2 regions of the Peribacillus sp. NPDC097675 genome follow, and region 1 is predicted to be linked to the other one. Evidence: riboswitches for the same ligand, from Rfam matches in the RefSeq annotation. Region 1 holds a riboswitch; the other holds the start of a gene.
What was found. A riboswitch is a leader RNA that binds a small molecule or an ion and turns the genes downstream of it on or off. The one in region 1 is predicted to bind FMN.
Positions count from the first base shown of each region.

Region 2: it holds a riboswitch for FMN, as region 1 does, so the genes downstream of both, ACQKL5_RS02715 (ECF transporter S component) here and ribE (riboflavin synthase) in region 1, are expected to answer to the same signal.

Region 1 is NZ_JBNNSK010000005.1:110,417-118,394, reverse strand. Features, by position in the region: gene ACQKL5_RS09450 (tryptophan-rich sensory protein) at 1-392, opposite strand, end outside; gene ACQKL5_RS09445 (GNAT family N-acetyltransferase) at 607-1,197, opposite strand; FMN riboswitch at 1,528-1,658, shown strand; gene ribE (riboflavin synthase) at 1,811-2,449, shown strand; partial or broken gene ribB (3,4-dihydroxy-2-butanone-4-phosphate synthase) at 2,468-3,076, shown strand; gene ribH (6,7-dimethyl-8-ribityllumazine synthase) at 3,138-3,608, shown strand; gene ACQKL5_RS09425 (hypothetical protein) at 3,652-3,957, opposite strand; gene ACQKL5_RS09420 (DHH family phosphoesterase) at 4,206-5,375, shown strand; gene ACQKL5_RS09415 (ABC transporter ATP-binding protein) at 5,541-6,329, shown strand; gene ACQKL5_RS09410 (ABC transporter substrate-binding protein) at 6,332-7,264, shown strand; gene ACQKL5_RS09405 (FecCD family ABC transporter permease) at 7,307-7,978, shown strand, end outside.
Region 2 is NZ_JBNNSK010000001.1:537,319-545,296, reverse strand. Features, by position in the region: gene ACQKL5_RS02725 (helix-turn-helix domain-containing protein) at 1-1,026, opposite strand, end outside; gene ACQKL5_RS02720 (ferredoxin) at 1,313-1,561, shown strand; gene ACQKL5_RS02715 (ECF transporter S component) at 1,669-2,250, opposite strand; FMN riboswitch at 2,420-2,554, opposite strand; gene serA (phosphoglycerate dehydrogenase) at 2,894-4,468, shown strand; partial or broken gene ACQKL5_RS02705 (IS1595 family transposase) at 4,597-5,647, shown strand; gene ACQKL5_RS02700 (hypothetical protein) at 5,704-6,171, shown strand; gene ACQKL5_RS02695 (hypothetical protein) at 6,317-6,541, shown strand; gene ACQKL5_RS02690 (ATP-binding protein) at 6,738-7,978, opposite strand, start outside.

The DNA of each region.
Region 1 (7,978 bases):
AAAGTATGATCTGCTTTTTTTATGTTTGTGTAAATGACAATCAAGGTCAGCAAAAGTGTAATGATGATAAGGACGGACAGCAGGAAGTATTCGTAATGCCAAGCCAATAGCCAGGCTGCATTGAATACACAACTTAAAGCGAACCATGGGAATGAGACCATATAAACGGGGCTTTTTCGGTACTTACCCATGAATTGTCTAAATACCCAAAGCGCAAGAAGTAAATAAATAAAGCCCCAAATCGAGAATACATAACCGGCTGGGGTGAAAAGGACATCCAGTTTATCGGATATTTCCCCTGATGTTTGGCCGTTAAAGGGAAGGTAGTTAGCAAGGAAATTCATCGTGACGACAAAAAGATAAAAAACAAGGTTAATAAGTACAATAAGCATGTGTCTTCCTCCTTTGATAGTAATTGGGACATATTATCTTATTCCTCATATATTGCAGAGATAACCTTTTTTAGCACATCGGAAGGAAGAAACTTATCACTGGAGAAAAGTAGGGTATGGAAAATCTGTAAAAAAAGTACATATGTATCTAGAAAAAGGGCCTTGCTACTAGTGGTAGCAAGGCCCTTTAGAGGTAGTTAATGAATCAGTGAAATTAGGATTCGGCGCTAACAACCGCTTCATCCTTATTGTCTCGGGTCAAGTATTCTTCTTTTAGTATGGAATAATAGGCGCTGTCAAATAATGTACCCTTCGTCATGTGGCTTTTACGGTGAATTCCTTCACACTTCATACCTAAGCGATCCAAGACTTTCCCGGAGGCGGCATTTATCACATCGCATTCAGCAAATACTCGTTCCAAATCCAGTACATTGAAAGCTAATTCCAGTATTAATCTTCCTGCTTCTGTCATATAGCCTTTACCCCAGAAATTCCGGTTTAATGTATAGCCCAGTTCTCCACATTTGTTCGATTCATGTATTCTGAATTCGATAGCCCCAATCATCTTGTTGCTTTCTTTTAATACGATTGCATATTTGCCGAGGGGCTCTTCCAAGAAATAGTTTGCTATGAAATTCTTAGTTCGGTTCAAATCTTTATGCGGGTCATAAAGATAACGGGTAGTCTCTTCATCAGATGTATATTCATACATATCTTCAGCATCATCAAGCGAAACCGGACGTAATACGATACGCTCACTTTCCATATGACCGTGCTGAACCATTAAAAGGTTTGTGTTTGCCATGTCAATCCCTCTTTTATTCTCAATTTTCTAAATTATAACACAAAAAATTTCTGCTCAGAATACCATTCTTTTCGTTTAAGGCAAGGTAAGGGCTGATTAACCCTTCTTTTTAGAGGTGTGTTATAAAAGGATAAAAGAAATGATTTGTAAAAGTTTTGATAGTCCCTGACGATATTTGAATTCAATCTTACTAAACATCTAATGGTAATTTTGTATAGTAAACTCGCTATTATCCTGTACTATTTGCTTGCAACTATAGGTTCATTTTAGGATAGTTGTTTTACATCCTTGCATTAGGGTGTTAAAATAAATGAAGATTCATACTATTAGTTAGTCCTTCGGGGTCGGGTGAAAATCCCAACCGGCGGTGATGAAGTAATTCTAAGCCCGCGAGCCTGATAAAGGCAGGATTTGGTGAGATTCCAAAGCCGACAGTACAGTCTGGATGGGAGAAGGACGTGTGAAATCCAAGTGTATGCTATACGTACGCCTATTTTTTCAAAATGTTGAAATAATGGGTTTATTAGGTATACAATTTTTTCACTCAATTCTCCTGTTAACTCCTTAGGTCATCCTAAGGGGTTTTTTATATGTTTATAAAAGGGGGAAAACTATGTTTACTGGAATCATCGAGGAAATCGGCACTGTTCATTCCATAAACAAAGGAATAAGCAGTATGCAACTGTCCGTTCAATCCAAGAAAGTCCTTGAAGATGTTCACAATGGAGACAGCATATCCGTGAATGGAGTCTGTTTGACGGTGACATCCTTCACAAAAAGCTTGTTTACGGTTGATGTGATGCCGGAAACGGTGAAAGCGTCATCGATACGGACATTAAAGCCTGGTTCAGAGGTGAATCTTGAACGGGCGATGAGTGCTCAGGGACGTTTCGGAGGACATTTCGTTTCAGGTCATATCGATGGAACGGGCACGATTTTGAAAAAAGTACAAAAAGAAAATGCAGTGTATTACGTGATTTCATTGGAAGAAGGGCTCAGTACATACTGCATTCCAAAGGGATCTGTCGCCATTGATGGAACAAGCTTGACGATATTCGGCATTGAGGGAAATCAGTTGACTGTATCACTCATTCCCTTGACCCATCAGGACACCATATTGGGTAGAAAGGCGCCAGGCGATATCGTGAACATTGAAAACGACATGTTAGGGAAATACATTATACATCAAATGAAAAGAACTGAATCAAAACCAGGTCTGGACTTAGCGTTTTTGTCTGAACATGGATTCTAATAAGGGGCGGTGTGAAGGATGTTCCATACAATTGAAGAAGCGATTGAAGATCTGAAGGCTGGGAAAGTAGTCATTATTTCCGATGATGAAGACCGCGAAAATGAAGGTGATTTCGTGGTGCTTGCAGAAAAAGCGACACCAGAAGCCATCAATTTTATGGCCACACATGGCCGTGGTTTGATTTGTACGACCATTACCGAACAATTGGCGGAAAAATTGAACTTGCACCCCATGGTCAGAGATAACACCGACCATCATGGGACGGCATTCACCGTCAGTGTGGATCACAAAAGCGCATCTACAGGAATCAGTGCGTTCGAACGTTCGCTGACCATTCTGGAGCTTTTGAAGGAAGATTCGGTGGCCGAGGACTTTCAACGTCCTGGTCATACTTTCCCGCTAATAGCGAAAGCAGGGGGTGTACTGAACCGGACCGGACATACGGAAGCATCAGTGGACTTGGCCAAGTTATGTGGGGCTGCTCCTGCAGGCGTCATTTGCGAAATCATGAATGAAGACGGAAGCATGGCACGTGTACCCGACCTTAAAAAGATTGCTGAAAAATTCGGCCTTTCATTCATTACGATCGCCGACTTGGTACAGTACCGTAAACAAAAGGAATCATTGCAAGAACAAATATACATTCAAAACGCGTAACATCCATTTATAAACTGAGGAGGAAATAGACATGGGGAAAATTATCGAAGCACAATTAATCGGATCAGGACTGAAAGTGGGAATCGTGGTCGGTAGATTCAATGAGTTCATTACAAGCAAGCTATTAGGTGGGGCACTGGATGGCCTTAAACGTCACGGTGTGGACGAAGATGACATCGACATCGCTTGGGTGCCAGGAGCTTTCGAATTGCCGCTCATTGCCAAAAAACTGGTGAACACAGGTAAATACGATGCAGTGATTGGGCTAGGGACGGTCATAAGAGGTTCCACTACGCATTATGATTATGTCTGCAATGAAGCAGCGAAAGGAATGGCTTCCGTTGCCTTGGATACAGGTGTTCCGGTCATTTTCGGCTTATTGACGACTGAAAACATCGAACAGGCCATTGAACGCGCCGGTACAAAATCAGGTAACAAAGGGTACGAAGCTGCCGTTAGTGCCATAGAAATGGCGAACTTGGGAAAATTGATTGAACAGTAAAAGACCAACAGGCCCCAGATAGGAATTCTATCTGGGGCTTGTTTTATTTTTCTGAGACTGTCAGCTTTTTCATGTGATCGGCCGATGTCGAACATGTCTCCAAAGAGATGGAAGAAACACACTCCAGGTCATGTAACAATCGATCTACCTTCAACAAAAGCCTTATGAATAACAGGCTCAGGGATAAAGGGCTGTTTGATTGAATGAGGATTGCCGTAAATAAAAGACTGATTGTAATGCCAAAAATATAGGAAACAACGAGCGGCCATCTCTCCTGCTTAATCAAAATGGCCACTAAAATGGTAGGGATAATACTGTTGAAAGAAAATATGAGTCCTCCAGCAATCATGAAGTATGTGTAGACAAGGTTGGCCGAGTGTCTTGAGTTAATAATTTTTCTCGTTACCTAAATTGGGTTGTTAATAGTAAGAAATAAGAAAAATAATAAAGATACACGGATTTTTTTTGCGTTCTAAGGGGTTTTGGCTGGAACCATGTTAAAATAGTCGGATGTGATTATGCTACAATTGTAAAGATTGCAATTGAAAATCATTTCTTAGGGAAAAGTAAATATATCAGTTTTTAGGAGGGGTTTATGTGTACTATCTTTTTACACATAATGATTTAGACGGTGTCGGCTGCGGAATTGTAGCGAAGCTTGCATTCGGGGAAGACGTGGTTGTCAGTTACAATTCCATCGGCCGCCTTAATCAGAATGTAGAAGCATATCTTGAACAGGCAAAAATCGAAGATACATTGATCGTTACCGATCTTTCGGTAAATGAAGATAATGAAAAGTTGATTACACAATTCGTTGAAGATGGAGGTCACGCGCTTTTAATCGACCATCATAAATCGGCTTTGCATCTGAATGAACATGACTGGGCATCGGTTACGGTGGAACAGGAAGACGGGAAACAAACGGCTGCAACGTCTTTATTCTATCAATATGCCATAGATCAAAAGTGGTTGGAACCATCACAAATCTTTGCTGAATTCGTCGAGTTGGTCCGTCAATATGATACCTGGGAGTGGCAGGCTAATAATAATTTAACGGCAAAACGGTTGAATGACCTATTCTTCATGATCCCGATTGAAGAATTTGAAACGAAAATCGCACATAAGCTATCAACTGCTGACACCTTCACGTTTGATGAAGTCGAACAGACTCTACTGGGTGTGGAAGAAAGTCGAGTGGATCGGTACATAAATAGGAAAAAAAGAGAAGTGTATCAGACTACGGTCGGTCCACATACGCTTGGAGTGGTCCATGCCGAGTCCTATCATTCGGAATTGGGTAATGAACTATCAAAAGAGTTTTCTCATCTGGATTATATTGCCATCCTTATGGTTGGAAGCAAAAGAATCAGTTTCCGGACGATCCATGACGACATCGACGTTGCGGAAGTTGCAGGGAAATATGATGGCGGCGGCCATCAAAAAGCGGCTGGCTGCACGATGTCCGAAAAAGCATACAGCCAATTCGTCGAGAAGACCTTCTTCTCTGAACCAATTAAGCGCGATGCTCATAAAAACCAATTGAATGTTAAGAATTCACCAGATGGTTGCTTGTATTCGACCAGAGATAAGCAGGATATCTTCATTTATGAGAATGATGAAGAAGAAGAGTGGAACATCGAAGTGAATGGTAAAGAAGTCAAGAAATCATTCGATACTTTCGAGGAAGCTGAAAAATACATGAAGCGTAAATACGCAGCATGGCTTGCTAACGATGATAGGTACGAAGAGTTCGTTAATAGAGGGTAATGAAATGGGGCTGTCCAAATACTGGACGGCTTTTTTACCCATACATTTATAGGGGCCTTTTTGCCTAAAAATGCTTGACAAAAGTTTCTAAATGCAGAATAATCTTATTGTTAAGCTAATGATAACGATTATCAATTTCAACGTGAAAGGGGAGATAACCAATACATGAGGATGAACGTTAGTAACGTTGAAGTTGGTTACGATAAAAAAGTAATCGTAAACGGCCTGACGATAGACATTCCCGATGGTAAAATCACGACCATTATAGGATCGAATGGATGTGGAAAGTCCACATTATTAAAGGCCTTAACAAGAATCATTCCTTATCAAAAAGGCCAGGTCTTTCTTGATGGAGCTGAGATACAAAAGAAAAATACAAAAGAGTTGGCAAGGGAACTTGCCATATTGCCTCAAACGCAGGATAGTGCTGTAGGGCTGTTGGTGGAGGAACTGGTTTCCTATGGACGTTTTCCTTACCAATCAGGCTTTGGAAGCTTAAAGAAAGAAGATAAAGAAATCATCGATTGGGCCATGAAGTCCACCAATACCTATGAGTTCAGGCACAACTCCGTAGATGAACTTTCCGGAGGTCAAAAACAACGGGTTTGGATTGCTTTGGCACTTGCACAAAATACAGACATCATTTTTTTAGATGAGCCTACAACCTATTTGGACATGGCACATCAACTCGAAGTATTAGAACTTTTGCAACGTTTAAATGAGAAAGAGAATCGAACCATCGTTATGGTTTTACATGATTTGAATCATGCTGCTCGATTTTCTCATTTTATGATTGCGCTTGAGAGCGGGACTTTAATAAAGGCCGGCACACCAGAAGAGGTGATGATACCAGAGGTTTTGAAAAAGGTGTTCAAGATTGACGCAGAAATCAGTAAGGACCCTCGTACCAATAAACCAGTGTGCATTACATATGATCTAATAAAAGGAGAATGAACATGAGAAAATGGCTTTTATTTATAGTTGCTGCTTTAATGGTTATTTTATCGGCTTGTGGAAATGATGATACGAAGACTAAAGAAACATCTGATGGTAAGGATGATACAAAAAAATCGGGTACGATTAGTTACAAATCGGAAAATGGCACAGTGAAAGTCCCTGCTGATCCAAAACGTGTTGTCGTCTTATCATTGTTTGTTGGAGATTTAATGGAAATGGACGTTAATGTAGTAGGGATGGATTCTTGGTCAAAGGACAATCCGGATTTCGCAAAAAAATATCCCGATGCTGAAGTTGTCGCAAGTACGGATTATGAGAAAATCATTGAACTTGATCCAGATTTAATTATCGGTTCGAATGATGTGGAAGACGTTAAGAAATTACAAGAAATCGCGCCGACGGTCATCTTCACATACGGTGCTTTGAATTATATCGACCAACGTATCGAAGTCGGTAAAGTGATCAATAAAGAAAAGGAAATGAATGCTTGGGTAAAAGATTTCCAAGCGCGGTCAAAAGTTGTGGGAGACAAGATCAAAGCTAAGATCGGGGAAGATGCTACGATTACGGTTGCTGGTAACTCTGATAAACAAATCTACTTATTCGGGGATAGCTGGGGCCGTGGAACGGAAATCCTGTACCAAGAAATGGGATTGAATATGCCAAAGGCTGTTAAGGATGTAGCCATTGAGCCAGGATACTTTGGCATTTCCGAAGAGGTATTAGGTGATTATGTTGGGGATTACTTAGTTCTTAATCTAGTGAAAAAAGGACAAGATACTTCATTTATGGACTCAACTTGGTATAACAATATACCAGCGGTTAAAGATAAAAAAGTGTTTTATGCGGAAGGTTCTGCATTCTATTTCGCAGATGCCCATTCTTTCGACAAACAACTAGATTTCTTCGAAAAATCTTTTTTAGGTAAATAAGGGGAGATTTAGATGAAGGTCTCCTATTCTTTTATAAGTAAGATGGTTATATCGATCATTATATTATTGGTGGTCATGATTATGTCTTTAGGATATGGTGCAGCAAATACGAGTTTCCAAGATTTATATGAAGCTATCATCGGACAAAGTGGGGGACCCTATTATGATGTCTTAAGGGAAATACGTCTCCCACGTGTCATCGCAGCCTTTTTTGTAGGTGCTGCTTTAGCGGTTGCCGGTGCGATCATGCAAGGGATGACAAGAAATCCACTTGCGGATCCAGGTTTATTAGGCTTAACATCAGGTGCCAATTTAGCTCTATCACTTGTTCTGGCCTTTATCCCTGGAATCACCTTCTTAATGCTCATGTTCAGTTCTTTTATAGGGGCAATGGTCGGCATGCTACTTGTATTTGGAATAGGTATAACGTCGAGAAACGGTTTTTCTCCCCTGAAGCTTGTATTGGCAGGGGCGGCCGTTTCTCTGTTTTTACAAGCCATTTCAAGTGGTGTAGCGATTCTTTTTAATGTATCCAAGAACGTTAGTACGTGGACGGCTGGTGGATTGATCAGCACAACCTGGGATGCTTTGATCATTGTTCCCTTCATTATCTTTGGTTTGGTGTTAGCGGTTGTTTATAGCAAACCGTTAACCGTCCTCAGTTTAAACGAAGAAGTAGCGAAAGGACTCGGCCAAAAAACGAAGAAAATCAAA
Region 2 (7,978 bases), on a different contig from region 1:
AAAAAAACTGATTTGGTCATTATCAACCGCTTCCTTGATAGCCTTCAGCTTTCTTGTCTTAAGGTCTTTAATGACCGTAATGATTTGGTTCTCATCTTCGTTTGAAACATAATCCTGTATCGAAAAGCTTTTATCCGATAGGACGATTTCAACTAGGTGATCCTCTATTGTATTCCCTTTTAAACGACGGATTTCTGCAATTTCAGGTATCGTTTTCCCTGCATGAATATAATGCAGTGTCGTTTGGGTGGATTGTGTCATATGAAGATTTCCACCATTTTTCCAATCATTGATCAGAGAGGCCAAGAGAGGGTAATCACTTTCCGTTGATATTTCTGCGAGAATATGATGCAGTGAGCCGAGAAAAACGAACTGCACATACCACTCATCAATCTCTTTCCTTTTTCCAATTTGTTCAAACGTAAGTCCCACCCGATTGACTCCCGTAATTTTCAAAACAAAAATATCACGGCTCAAATCACTTTGTAACTCTAAAAGTGTTACAAGCTCATCATAAAGATGTTGGGCAAGTAACTCTCGGTTTTGTCGATTGGTAGATAAAAAAAACTTAACGAATTCCTGTATTTGTTGATTTTGTTGTATCGGATAGAATGACCTTTCATTGTGGACAATATGGGATATAGTTTGAATAAGTAAAGTAAGTCTTCTCCAAAAATCTTGAGTGATGCTTTGATAGTTCCACCCATTCATGGAAGAAGGAAGTGGGCATTTTATGAAAAAGGCGGTCAATGCCCCCCTTCCTTGTTCACTAATCATATAAACATCGTCTTTTCCCGTTGAGTCGATTAATTTCATTTCAATGAATAATCTTATGTTTTGATTCAATTGATCACGGGTAAAACGAGGGACAGTCCCAAAAACATTCGTTAATCCAAATAAATGTGCATCCTGAATTGTCTGGGACGATTTTTTACCCTGCAGCATATGATAAATAGCGAAGATGGAACGCTCACCTTGAAATTTTTCTATCGCATATAAAATGATTGCTTGAAGATAATTGTTCATGAAGCTCACATCCTTGTTCCATTTATCCAATTATATTGTAACAAAAATCTTCAAATACCGCCGTTTTTTATGTCAAAATCGTATCGATATTTGTGTATAAATATCATATAAGTACTCATTATAATGAAATTCTTCCAATAATTTTTGTTGACATTCCATGTAATGCGGTATTATCGTTACATTTTCTATTGATAAGTTCGGCATTCGGTCTTACAATAAGAAAGAGATAATAATCTATAATAAAAAAGGTTATGAGTTGTATATCAACTTAGGAGGGGTTTTAATCATGGCTAAATTTACTATTGTTGATAAAGAAACCTGTATCGCTTGTGGAGCTTGTGGAGCGGCAGCACCAGATATCTACGATTATGATGATGAAGGAATTGCATTTGTTACGTTAGACGATAACGAAGGAATCGTTGAAATCCCAGATGTTCTTATAGATGACATGATGGATGCATTTGAAGGCTGTCCAACAGATTCTATTAAAGTCGCGGATGAATCATTTGAAGGCGACGCCCTTAAATTCGAATAGGTTAAAAAGCCATTCTCATTTTGAGAATGGCTTTTTTCTTTGAAGTTTAGACCTATACATAAAAGAGGTGAAAAAAACAGATTTCTAATTTTTTCCACCTCTTTTTATTATGCACTTTTATATAAAACTTGTTTATTAATCCATGCTTGAAGCTTAACAAATAATAGCATGAAAACAGAAGTAATAAGTAATCCTTTGATTATGTTAAACGGAAGTATTGCCGCTGTTACTAATTTCCTGGATTCTGGTGCCGTCATTGCATCCCATCCCATAAAGAACGTATATGCCGGTAAAAAGACATAATAATTTAGGACACTCATAACTATCGCCATGGAAACTGTCCCGGCTAGCAAAGCAAACGTCATACCTTTTTTAGAGCTGATATTTTTGTATACATAGTAAGTTGGCAAGATGAATAATACTCCCGCTATAAAGTTGGAGATATGTCCAACTGGTACCCCCGTTTCGGTTCCTGTCATGACCATATCCAGCAGATTCTTCAGGAATTCAACCAAAATCCCTGCCAGCGGTCCATAAATCAATGCGGCCATAAGCGCTGGTATGTCACTAAAATCGATGTTCAGAAAAGGTGGAAATCCTGGAAAAGGGAAATTCAAAAGCATAAGTAAGTACGAAAGACTTCCAAACATTGCAAGGGTGACCATTTTTTTAATATTGTTCGATTTCATAGCTCTCTCTCCTTCTTTTTCTTGATCTACCGTGAAAAAGAGGTAAGGGATCCTTCATCATGTTGATGTTCAATAAAAAACCCTTTAATTCCGACAGAATTAAAGGGATAAATTAAAGGTTTCATCAAACAAACGTTCAGCATTTAACTGTTTGAACGCAATCAGGAACCTCCATCTTCTCCCATCCAGACTATACTGTCGGCTTTGGAATCTCACCAAATCCTGCCCCTAAAGGCTCGCGGGCTTAGAAGAATTTTTCTTCATTACCGCCGGTGGGGAATTACGCCCCGCCCCGAAGATAGACCTATAAAATTTCTTTTACATTTTTCATTATATATGATTATTCTTTTTTTGAATAGTATTTTTACCTCACATTAAGTTTAATCTACCCTAGTGAATTACATTAACAATCTTTTTAGACTAAAAGGCATTTTCCCAATATTGTTCTGCACATCCAAAAATAATTTTTCTTTTAGACAATTAACGTGTAAAAGCCCCTGCCATTGCGGATTCTACCGGATAAATTACAAGGCTATGTTTTTTAAAGCGCTTACAAAGCATAATGTTAAATTGACAATTTTGCTACTTCAATTGTAAAATTAACTGAAATTTAAGAGAATTTTTTCTAGGAAGGTGTTTACACGTGTATCAGATTTTAGTAGCAGATGCCATTAAACCAGAAGGACTCGGACCGCTTACAGAGGCATCCAATATTCTTCTTATTCAAAAGACCGTAGAAGAAGCAGCAAACGAACTTGATCAAATTGATGCGATACTAGTAAGAAGTGCAACAAAAGTTACTGAAGATTTAATGAACCGCATGCCCAAATTAAAAATCATTGCACGTGCAGGTGTTGGCGTCGATAACATCGACATCCCAGCTGCCACTAAACGAGGCATTGTCGTGGTGAACGCACCTGATGGCAATACTATTTCCACAGCTGAACATACTTTTGCCATGATGGCCTCCTTGATGCGTCATATTCCTCAAGCTTATGCTTCCCTAAAAAATGGAGAATGGAAACGCTCCTCTTATACGGGAACTGAACTTCGTGGTAAAACCCTAGGTATTATAGGCTTTGGACGTATTGGTGGGGAACTTGCCAAACGCGCAAAGGTTTTTGGCATGGAAGTCATCGTTTTCGATCCATTCCTAACTGCTGATCGCGCAAAAAAGATGTCTGTAACCCCCTTGCCTTTAGATGAGTTACTTCCAAAAGCAGATATAATCACTGTACATACACCTCTGACGAACGAAACTAGAGGGTTAATCAATAAAGATAAACTTCTTACCTGTAAAAAAGGCGTGTACGTATTAAACTGTGCTCGCGGTGGAATTCTTGATGAAGATGATTTATATGAGATGATTGTCGAAGGACATGTAGCTGGAGCTGCGATGGACGTATTCGTTGAGGAACCACCACTTGGCAACAAACTACTTGAACTTGATAACGTCATTGCTACTCCCCATTTGGGAGCTTCGACGAAAGAAGCCCAGTTAAATGTGGCCGTCCAAGTTGCACAAGAAGTATTAACCTACTTTGAAGGTAATCCAGTATCTAGTTCCATTAACCTTCCAGCCATATCTAAAGAAGTCTTTGAAAAGGTGCAGCCTTTTTATCAACTCGTCCAACAAATGGGCTCCATTGCCTCTCAATGCATGAAAGAAGGCATACAAGAGATTTCCGTTACTTACGCGGGAGACTCTTTGGACTTTGATACAGCCATCTTAACTAAAAGTCTAATATCAGGTTTCTTTAAATCGAGAGTCGATGCTTCAGTCAATGAGGTGAACGCGCTATTGGTTGCCAAAGAAAGAGGCATTACCATTGGAGAAAAGGTTTCTACCGATTCCCTAGGATATTCAAACCTGATTAGTTTAAAAGTCAAAGGTGACACTCGCGAACTAACGATTAGTGGAACTCACATCGAAAATTACGGTTCCCGGATTGTCAATTTGAACGGTTTCAAAATCGATTTCCATCCTGAAGCTAATTTACTTTATATCCAACATACCGATAAACCAGGAGTGATCGGTAACGTTGGTAAGATCCTTGGTGATCATTCAGTAAATATTGCGACTATGCAGGTAGGTCGAAAAGAAGCCGGCGGAGAAGCCATCATGGTTTTAAGCTTTGATAAACCATTAGAGGATAATATGAAACAATTCTTAGAGGAAACTCAAGAAATTACTTTCATGGCCCGTATTTCATTATAAGGTTTTAGGGTGCACCCCTTCAATTGGGTGCACCCTCTTTTTTTATTGGCTCTGTTAAAGTTAGTTATTGAAAATTGAATTTCAGGAACAAACGTTCTCTAATTAAGTTAACTATATTAGAGTTGGTGATGATTGTGAGAGCGACTGAAATCCTTAAAGCTACTATTCAAAAACTAAATCCAGCAGAGAAACATCGATTATGTGAATATTTAATCAATGCATTGACTGCATCAAGTTCGACCGGAACGGTTCTTCACGAAATATCTGAACGTAAAAATAAGAATGGTTATCAATGTCCAGACTGTGAATCGGAACATATTGTACGTTTCGGTAATTACACAACAATCGTTGATGGCGAAGAAGTTAAAAAACAACGATATCGTTGTAAGGCTTGTAAAAAAACATTTACTGACCTTACAAATACGGTGCTTTATCGAACTCGTCATCTTAATCAGTGGATTAAATTTGTTGAATGTATGATAGAAGGTTACTCCCTTCGTAAGTCTGCTGATTTAGTTGGGAACATAACTCACGTCACACTATTTTATTGGAGACACATACTACTATCCTCATTAAAACAAATTGAAATATCAAACTTTGAAGGTATCGTTGAAATGGACGAGACCTATTTCCTGTACTCAGAAAAAGGACAAAGGAAAATTGATGGGCGGAAACCTCGTAAGCGTGGAGGTTCTGCAAAGAAGTGTGGAATAAGCAATGAATAATTATTGGTTGCGAGGGACCGAGATAGGACCACTTTTTCAGAGATTTTAGGAATGGGTAGAATAACGAAAAACCAACCAATTAGACAAAGCTATTGGGCATAAACTTTCGAATGGAAATGTATTATGCACAGATTCTTGGCGTGCATTCAAAACATATGCCGATGAAAAGGGTGTGGATATATATCAATTCAAGTCCGATGGTAAAGTTCGTACAAAGGGACTTTATCACATTCAAAATGTTAATAATTACCACCGCAGACTTAAAGGGTGGATGCAACGTTTTAACGGTGTTGCCACCAAATATTTAAACAATTACCTTGCTTGGTTCCAAGTATTATAAAGCATTCAACATCAAAGAAATGAAGTTACGATGAAAGAATTGATTATTAGAGGGAATTTAATACAAAATATGAAAACTTATGATACGCTTAGGTTATCTAAATTTGTCATATAAACACTGATGGCCTATTCAACTAAAGGAGTTTAGTTTAACTTAAAAGAGGTGGTTTATTGAAAAAAATATATTTTTTTTGTTTCATAAGTATTCTGCTTTCTTTTCTTGGTTTCTATCTCATAGAAAATATGTTTACGATTAATCCTGATGTATGGTCAGGCAATGGAAATTTTGGTATTTTGATTATGTTGCTCTTCTCACCTATTTTTATTTTGAGTTATTTTTTAACTTATAAAATGTCTAGGGAAATATCATACAACAAATTGAAAAGAAAAATAAGTGTAGTCATATTAACCTTAGCCCTAATCTCCTGCACATTATTGATACTCCCAATCGTCAATTATACAAGTGAGTTGATAATTGCGTTAGGTGGCACACCTTCTGACCCTGACTCTAAAATTTATCGCTTTGGTTGGTTTAATCAATACACAAATAGTATATATTTTAATGTTTACACTTTTTTACTGACGCATATCATTGCTGTCATCATCGGCATCCTATCCGTTATAAGAATAAAACCATAAAGTAATACCATATTTTTACTAACGGGTAGCTTTTGTTGAATAAGACATAATAAAAAATCAGAACCCCTAACTGGAAGTTCTGATTTTTTCATCTCTTTTTACACAATAAGCTTTAACAGAGCCTTTTTATTAAGGGGCATGAACCATGAAAAATGAGAGGGAACTAATCAGACAGGCCTTAGACTTCCTTATTTTGCATTACCTGCATCAACGGACACGCTTCATCAAAATGATTGAATCAGTTTTTGATCCAGATACGACTGAAAATATCTATTATCCATCCCTTTCTTCAATTGTTTTGACAACATGCCGGCATTGTTCATCCATTATGGTTTCGATTTCCGAAAAGGCCAATTTTCGGTTGCCATGAACAACAGGTCCCCAGTCATCCATGCACATGCAATGCTCATCATTATGAATAAGGAGGCGAGAGCTGCCAAAAGAGGAATCGTATGAAGTTATTATCTTTCTTATAATAAAAAGGGGCAAAGGCAATGTTGAAATCCAATTGCCTTTGCCCACTCCGTTTCCCATGTAACAAGATTTTTTGCCAATCTACCTGACATTCACTCAGGATTTTCCATCATTCGAGGTAGAATAAAGCTGAATGTTGTTCCCTTTTCTGGTAGGCTGTTCACCGAAATATATCCTTCATGTGCATCAATGATATTTTTAACGATGGCCAGGCCTAATCCTGTACCGGAACGGCCACGGGTTCGTGCCTTATCTGCTTTATAAAATCTTTCGAAGACGAATGGCAAATCTTCTTCCGGAATCCCTGAACCTGAATCCGTCACATCTATAATCAACCCTCTTCGATCACTCATTTTTTGCAGGACATCGATTTTCCCGCCTGCAGGCGTATGTCGAATTGCATTATCAATGAGATTCGTCAAGACCTGCTCAATTCTATCAGGATCAAAATTCCATGTGATTCCCTCGTCCTGTAAATGTGTCGTAATCGTTATCCCTTTATCTCTAGCCAGTCCTTGAAACTTACTTGTAATCCTTTTTAAATAAGGGGAAACAGAAATCAAGTCATAACTAAGGTTCATTTTCCCTGATTCCAATCTGGCCAAATCTAATAAGTCATTAACTAAGCGTCCCATCCTTAATGATTCATCATAAATTATCTGAGCCATTTCCATTTTTTCTTCTTCACTGCCTGCTATGTCATCTACAATCGCTTCACTATACCCTTGAAGCATCGATATCGGAGTTCTCAACTCATGGGACACATTAGCGATGAAGTCCGTCCTGAGTTTATCCATGCGCCTTTCATCACTCATATCACGAATGATGGCTACAGCTCCGCGAATATTATCCGCATTTGAATATAAAGGACTGACTATCATCCCCCAATTTCTTCCTTGTATAGTGATTTCGCCAACTTGTTCCTTATCGAGAGACTCAGATTCATCAAATAGATTCATCAGCACGGATGGTACACTCATATTGTCTTCCCGGTTGTAACCTTTCTCAAAGTACCAGGCTTGCAAGAACCGTTCAGCCGGGGGATTCGCTTCTAAAATCGTGCCATCTTTATTGAATGTAATTACCCCATCTGCCATACTGCTCAAAATGCTCGCAAGATGCTCCTTTTCCTGGCTGAGAGCATTCATGTTGAATTTCAACTGTTTTCTCATCTGGTTAAATGCAATGGCCAATTCGCCAATCTCATCCTGAGTGAGAATGGGTACCTTGGTGTCGAATTTCCCCCGAGCTATCGCCAACGCAGCTTCTCTCATCTTAACAAGTGGTGCGTTGATTCTTGTTGATAAGAAGAAAGCGAAAATTGTCGTCAATA